2 regions of the Sedimentibacter sp. genome follow, and region 1 is predicted to be linked to the other one. Evidence: riboswitches for the same ligand, from Rfam matches in the RefSeq annotation. Region 1 holds a riboswitch; the other holds the start of a gene.

Region 1 (3,415 bases):
ACAGGTTCATTGCAGATGCAGCGTAAACTGCAGGAAGCCCTGTTTTTTTCGCTGCAGGAAGCATGATGGCTCCAACCAGGGCTACCGCTGGTGACGGCCATACGATGAATGACACGGTCATCATTACGAATCCCAGAATCCAGAAAGCTATCTCCCTGTTTATCATTACCTTTTTTATGGGTCTCAGCATCAGCTCATCGGCGCCTATATCTCCGAGGGCCTTTGACATGGCCACCACCAGGGATATTATGACAATGATGCCCAGAAATTCCTTTCCTGCCGCTATCATGGCATTGAATATAACCTGTATTGCTGCTATCAGGCTGCCTGTGGACGCAAATCCCATCAGAAACAATCCTATTATGCAAGGCAAGACAGTATCCATTTTTAAAGTCATGGTCAGCATGATTACCAGAATCATGCCGATGTAAATATAGTGAAGTATTCCAAGTTCCATTTTAAGCCCTCGCTATAGTCAATTTTTTATAATGCATTTGCAAATATATCTTTCATGCCGCACTGTTCAACGCGCTTTGACACCTCTGCAGCATCAGTACTGTACAAACCCAGCTCTTTCATTCTCTCAAAATATACGGAACCTGAGAATGTATATTTCTTCGTCATCCCCTCCGGCTTGGACATCCTTTCCTTAACGTATGCAATGGCATCGCCTGTTGCAAGCTTTTCCGGAATTGAAATTAGTTCCATGTCAAGGGCATATCTTACGCTGTTATTGCCTGCCAGTGTTCCCGTTACGATCGCTTCTGTGTGGCCAACCAGCAGCCCGGCCTTTTCACCGCCGCAGAACAGATTTTCAGCACCTTCGACCTTAAGATGGTTGTCCCTGGGTGCCATGGCAAAATATCTCATGGAGTTTCCTTTTCCGCCTGCATATGGATCTTCAAACCTGGCATTTTCAAAACCCGGAATTTTCCTGAGCGTCTCCAGGTTGTAGTACGGCGTCATGAGCTTTGCATGGCCCGTATCCAGCAGCACTATGTTGTCCCTGAATTCCGGAAGTGCATACTGCTGACAGGCCTTAACACCCAGATGGTCTTCAACAAGCTCCATGGGAAGAGGAATGACAGCCACGCCTTTCTCATTGAGGTCCTTTTGAATTTCCTCAGAAAGTGATTCCTTGTAAAGCTTGCAGGACCCGCTCATTGCACCTATGGACCCGTCTGGCTTTGCACCCATGGATTCCTTTATGCCTGCAAGGCCCGTCAGACTCACTCTTCCTCCGAAGCTCGGGCATCTCAGTATGCACATGGCGCATCCGTTGCCGTACTTGATACAATTGTTCATGGGTCCCGCAGTTCCTGTTGCATCTATAAACACATCACCTTCAAACATGTTGCCTTCAGAATCCTGAACCCCCAGAATTCTTCCGTTGTCAATTGATATGCCGCTAATTCTCATATTGAAGAATATCTTAATGCCCATGCCCTCCATATGTCTCATAACCTCACCCGGTGTTTTACCCACATCGTAAAGGTTCGCATGCTTGTGTCCCGGGAACTCTATATTGGTATGTCTTGAACTTCTGTCACAGATTTCAAAAAGATCGCCGCATCCCATTGCAATGATTTCCTCGGTTGCAGTGTATCTTCCGTTGTTTCTCATGATGCCTCCTACCAGGCCCGTGCCCAGAAGCATGTCAGTTCTTTCCAGAACAGTCACTTCAGCTCCTGCCTTTCTGGCGCTTATGGCTGCTGCACATCCTGCCCAGCCGCCTCCAACAATAATTACTTTTGTCATATTCATCCTCCGTATTTTGATTATCAGAACAATAAAAAACAAGACGATAGAAATCCTGATCGCCTTGTTCAAAAAAATAATAGCAAAAAAACGCCTGTACAAAACGATAGCTCTCCACCTCAATAGGTGACAGTCGCAGAACTCTTAATTCTGAAACCAGGTAATGGATTCAAGAGAAAAATCCACCCTTCGGGCCCTTCCCCTTTCAGCAAGAATCCACGGTATCTCTAATACCTCAACTTGCCTACTCTTGTCAGGACCGCCTCTATCCTCTGATATTTAATTAGGACGATTATAACTTAGTTTGACGAATTATGCAATATAGTATTTATAAAAATTATAAGTATTTCTAAAATATTAAATTAACAAAGAGTTTGCTATATATGCAAAGACAGCCTTGCAAAGCATTCATCAATAAGTCTGGACAATAAAAGCCTTATGAGGTAAAATAAGTAAAATGACAATCGCAGCTGATCATATGTAGCAGCAGATGCATGTTAATGCAATAACAATTGATGGCGGAGGTAAATTCATGGATAAAAATGAGAATACTATTAACAGCGGTCTGACAATCAGAAACTTCACTTCAGAGGATGTTGATTATGTAATAAAAGGTCATCACATGATGTATGAGACGGAATACGGCCTGACAACTGATGTGTGGAAGTCATACGTGGAAGATGCCGTATATGATTTCATCGATCATTTTGATAAGGAAAAAGAATGCATGCTCATTCTTCACCATGACAGAGCTGCTATGGGAAGTGCCGCCATAAGGCATGCAGACGACAACAACGCTCAGTTCAGATTTTTCTTGATCGAACCTGAATTAAGAGGCAAGGGAGCCGGTCATCTGCTTTTTGACTCGGCTATGGACTTTTGCAGGAAAAAAGGATACAAGCATGTGTTTTTGTGGACATTCAGCACCCTGTTCGCTGCGAGACACCTGTATGAAACCAAGGGCTTCAGGATAACCGAGACCCATGAAAACAACGAGTGGGGAACAGAAAAATTGGTAGAAGAACGATGGGATATGAATTTATAAATTGCGCTGCACGCCGCAAAAAAGCCACCGGCTGTTCGACAGCCTGTGGCTTTTTTATCAGTTCTTGTTGTACAAACTCATATAGTATGCTTTCTTGACTTCCTTTTCATCCTGGTAGGCTTTCTGCAGTATACCTATTATTTCAGTGTCCCCTTCCAGCTTTTCAAGTTCTGTTTGTAATGATGCAAGTACATTGGACACTTCATCGTCACACTTTTTTTCAAGTTCGGATACATAGTTAAGGTTGTTCAGAACAATTTTATACTTGGCATCATCGTTCTGTTTTTCTTTGGGCAGACTGCTGTACTCCTTGAACACAGCCCTTTCAAGCTCTCCAAGCTTATTTACGTACTTTGCTTTAAGTGCATACATCCTGCTGACGCTTTCCCCTACGACTGCATCAATTTCGTTTGTATTGTCGTTTTTAGAAACAGCAACCGGAGCAGTGCTTTTATAGGATATACCTGTCACATCATCGTCCCTCATGTAATCCACGGGAAGGTTGTATTTCTCAGCCACATCCTCCAATGAAATCTCTCCGCTCAGAAGTTTTTCCTCATCCTCTGCACTCATGTCGGCCACCTGCACTGATGTGTACTTTTCAACCTGAGT
Region 2 (3,415 bases), on a different contig from region 1:
GCAGGCTGTGAATTTACTTACATCGCAAGCATGGGAGGCTATGTTCCTGTCCACGACAGATGCATGAGAACAACCGTAGACGGAATATATGTGGCAGGAGACGTTTCCGGCATTGAGGAAGCCAGCACCGCCATGGAGGAAGGCCGGCTGGCAGGCATAAGCGTGGCATGCGACCTGGGGCTGGTGGATGAAGAAAAGGCACGAACAAGAATGGATGAAATCTGGACTAAGCTTGATTCCTTAAGATGCGGACAGTTCGGCGAAAAAAGAAGGACTGCCAAGAGCCAGATTCTTGAAAAAGGGAAGGAGTTGATAGTATGACATGTCTTAAGAAATTCGGAGCTCCTTCCATTGAAGAACTGAAATGCTCGCCCGGCTTTCCTAGGGATGAGGATTACAGACTGGGAAACATTGCAGTAATAGAGTGTGTTGAGCAGATACCGTGCAATCCCTGTGAAACCTCGTGCCCCAAGGGAGCAATCAAGGTTGGAAATCCAATCACAAACCTGCCGACCATCGATTTTGAAAAATGCGTGGGATGCGGCATATGTGCAGCAAAGTGCCCGGGAATAGCAATTCACCTGATGAATGTAAACCACGGCGAAGACAAGGCTCTCATAACATTTCCCTACGAGTATTTTCCTCTGCCTGAGGCAGGCGACAGGGTTGTGCTGGTTGACCGATTAGGCGGGGAGGTTTGCAGCGGCAAGGTTGAAAAGGTAACCTGTCCTAAGTCCTATGACATTACTGCATTGATTTCGGTTTCATTTGACAGGAAGCATTATGAAAATGTAATTTCAATGAAAAGGCTTTGATAATGAAGGCATCCAAAAGGATGCCTTATACTATTACAAACCACGAATTTGTCATCCTGAGCGTAGCGAAGGATCTCCTAAGATTACATGCTGTAGACAAATAGTAAGACATGTGCTTGTTTTATTTATTCTATCCAGTGCATAAACAATATTGTGCACCGGGAAATAATTTCGATTAGTATCAGTTCAACAGATTGACAAAAAAAATAATATTTCTTGTTGACATATTTTCCTGTGGGGCATATAATTAGGAAAATTAAATATTTTCATGGGTATATTACAGAGGTTGCGATGATCAAGAGTAGAAGCTGGGCTTTGAAAGGGTGATTCGCCGAAGGGAAACTCTCCCTGGGCTTACATTTAAGAGATGTAATACTGTTTTTATAGGATGCTTCCCAATCCTATAAGAGAGAGCTGTAATATGCTGGGCAGAAGGTTCGGTGTTTTTTGTAAGCGTCTGAGAGCCCTTTTGCTCTTATGTCGCTTTTTTTATTACATTCAGGGAAAGCATAAAAGATAAAAAAAGCGGCATGAAAATTATTTATTAATAAATAATTTTAAGGAGAGAAAAAGTATGAACGATTTGGTAAGAGGCTGCGGAGTAGCTCTGGTTACGCCATTTTCAAACGGAGAAATTGATTATGAAACATTAGGCAAATTGGTTGACATGCATGTTGAAAAATCAGGATCCATTATTGCGGCAGGAACAACATCAGAAGCGTCAACCATGACAGATGATGAATATCATCAGGTGGTTGAATTCATTGTGAAGAGGGTTAACGGGAGAATTCCTGTTATAGCAGGCGCTGGCAGCAACTGCACATCATCAGCGGTAAAGAAAGCTAAATTCTGCGAAGAGGCAGGAGCTGACGGACTGCTTGTGGTGACGCCCTATTATAACAAAACAACTCAAAGAGGTCTTGTAAATCACTACAGAATGATTGCCGAAAGCACAAAACTTCCAATCATTGTTTACAACGTTCCCGGAAGAACAGGAATGAACATTGAACCAAAAACAGCAGTAGAATTGTCACAAATTGAAAATATAGTCGGAATCAAGGAAGCCAGCGGAAACATAAGCCAAGTTGCAGAGATGATCAGAATTTGCCCCAAGGACTTTTTCGTGTACTCGGGAAATGACGACATGGTTGTTCCGCTCATGGCTTTGGGAGGGCATGGAGTAATTTCGGTAGTTGCAAACATACTTCCTGCTGAAACAAAAAAAATGGTAGATGACTTCAACGCTGGAGACATAGAGGCTGCAAGAGATGCACAGCTGTCATTGAACGGGCTTATCAATGCCTTGTTTATTGAAACGAACCCCATACCCGTGAAGGAGGCAATGGGAGTGATGAACCTTTGCAGTCCTGAACTGAGGGCGCCTTTGTATCCTATGTCTGATGCAAACAAGGAAAAATTAATGGCCGAAATGAGAGATTGCGGCATATCTTGCTAAGGAGGGATGTTATGACTAATATAGTACTTTGCGGACAAGGTGCAATGGGAAAAGTAATAGAACAGGAAGCACAGACTTATGACGGCATACACCTGGCCGGATTTGTGTCTCCAAGAAACGGACAGTATGGGGAAGCTTTCGGAAAAGTTGACGTGGTTATAGATTTCTCCAACCCTGCAAATCTAGATTTTCTAATTGATTATGCAGCAAGGAAAAATGCAGCCCTGCTGATCTGTACAACAGGATATTCAGAGGCAGAAAAGGAAAAAATAAGGGAAGCAGGAAGAAGAATACCTGTTATACTGTCATCAAACACTTCAGTAGGCATAAATGTAGTGAGAAAAATGCTCAAATTAATTGTTAATGAATTGAACAGCTTTGACATAGATATAATAGAAAGACATCACAACAAAAAGAAAGATTCGCCCAGCGGAACTGCAAAAACTCTGGCTGAAGACATAATGAAAGCCACGGGAAGAGATCACGTTGAAACACATGCCATGAGAGCCGGTACCATACCGGGAGAGCATACGGTCATATTCTCAGGCAATGACGAAATGATAGAAATAAAGCACACAGCTTTTTCGAAGAAAATTTTTGCCAGAGGCGCTCTGGAAATAGCCCTGAAGCTGTCCAGAAGACCGGCAGGCTACTACGAGACGGAGGACATGTTTGAAGTCGACAACATGGACTCCGGCAGGATAATCAACATAGCATAAATAAAATTCAAGGAGGAAATATGTTTTTACAAGATCCATATGAGATAGCGAAATTTATCAAAGAAGCAAAAAAATCAACTCCGGTGAAACTTTACGTTTCGGGAAACTATGAAAATATGAACACTTACAGCATGAAGGTTTTCAAATCGGGACAAATGGCGATACTTATCGGCGAATACGAGGATGCTGCAAAAATTCTTCAGGAAAACAACATTGAAACTTACCATCTGGAATACGACAGAAGAAATTCAGCTATTCCTCTTCTGGACACAAATGAAATCCAGGCCAGAATAGAGCCTGGAGCCGTGATCAGGGACATGGTAACCATAGGAAAGGATGCTGTTGTCATGATGGGTGCAGTGATCAACATCGGTGCTGTCATCGGAGAAAAGACAATGATTGACATGAACGCAGTTGTGGGCGCA

Evidence for each region. Region 1 has a riboswitch for lysine ahead of AAGU76_RS07550 (FAD-dependent oxidoreductase). Riboswitches for the same ligand answer to the same signal wherever they lie in the genome.
Region 2: linked by a shared signal. The riboswitch ahead of dapA (4-hydroxy-tetrahydrodipicolinate synthase) and the one ahead of AAGU76_RS07550 (FAD-dependent oxidoreductase) in region 1 are both predicted to bind lysine.

The regions. Positions count from the first base shown of each region.
Region 1 is NZ_JBCFAS010000002.1:206,637-210,051, forward strand. Features, by position in the region: gene AAGU76_RS07545 (hypothetical protein) at 1-457, opposite strand, end outside; gene AAGU76_RS07550 (FAD-dependent oxidoreductase) at 484-1,779, opposite strand; lysine riboswitch at 1,858-2,034, opposite strand; gene AAGU76_RS07555 (GNAT family N-acetyltransferase) at 2,291-2,803, shown strand; gene AAGU76_RS07560 (hypothetical protein) at 2,861-3,415, opposite strand, start outside.
Region 2 is NZ_JBCFAS010000003.1:319,686-323,100, forward strand. Features, by position in the region: gene AAGU76_RS13335 (NAD(P)/FAD-dependent oxidoreductase) at 1-321, shown strand, start outside; gene AAGU76_RS13340 (4Fe-4S binding protein) at 318-815, shown strand; lysine riboswitch at 1,088-1,240, shown strand; gene dapA (4-hydroxy-tetrahydrodipicolinate synthase) at 1,390-2,271, shown strand; gene AAGU76_RS13350 (dihydrodipicolinate reductase C-terminal domain-containing protein) at 2,283-2,990, shown strand; gene dapD (2,3,4,5-tetrahydropyridine-2,6-dicarboxylate N-acetyltransferase) at 3,011-3,415, shown strand, end outside.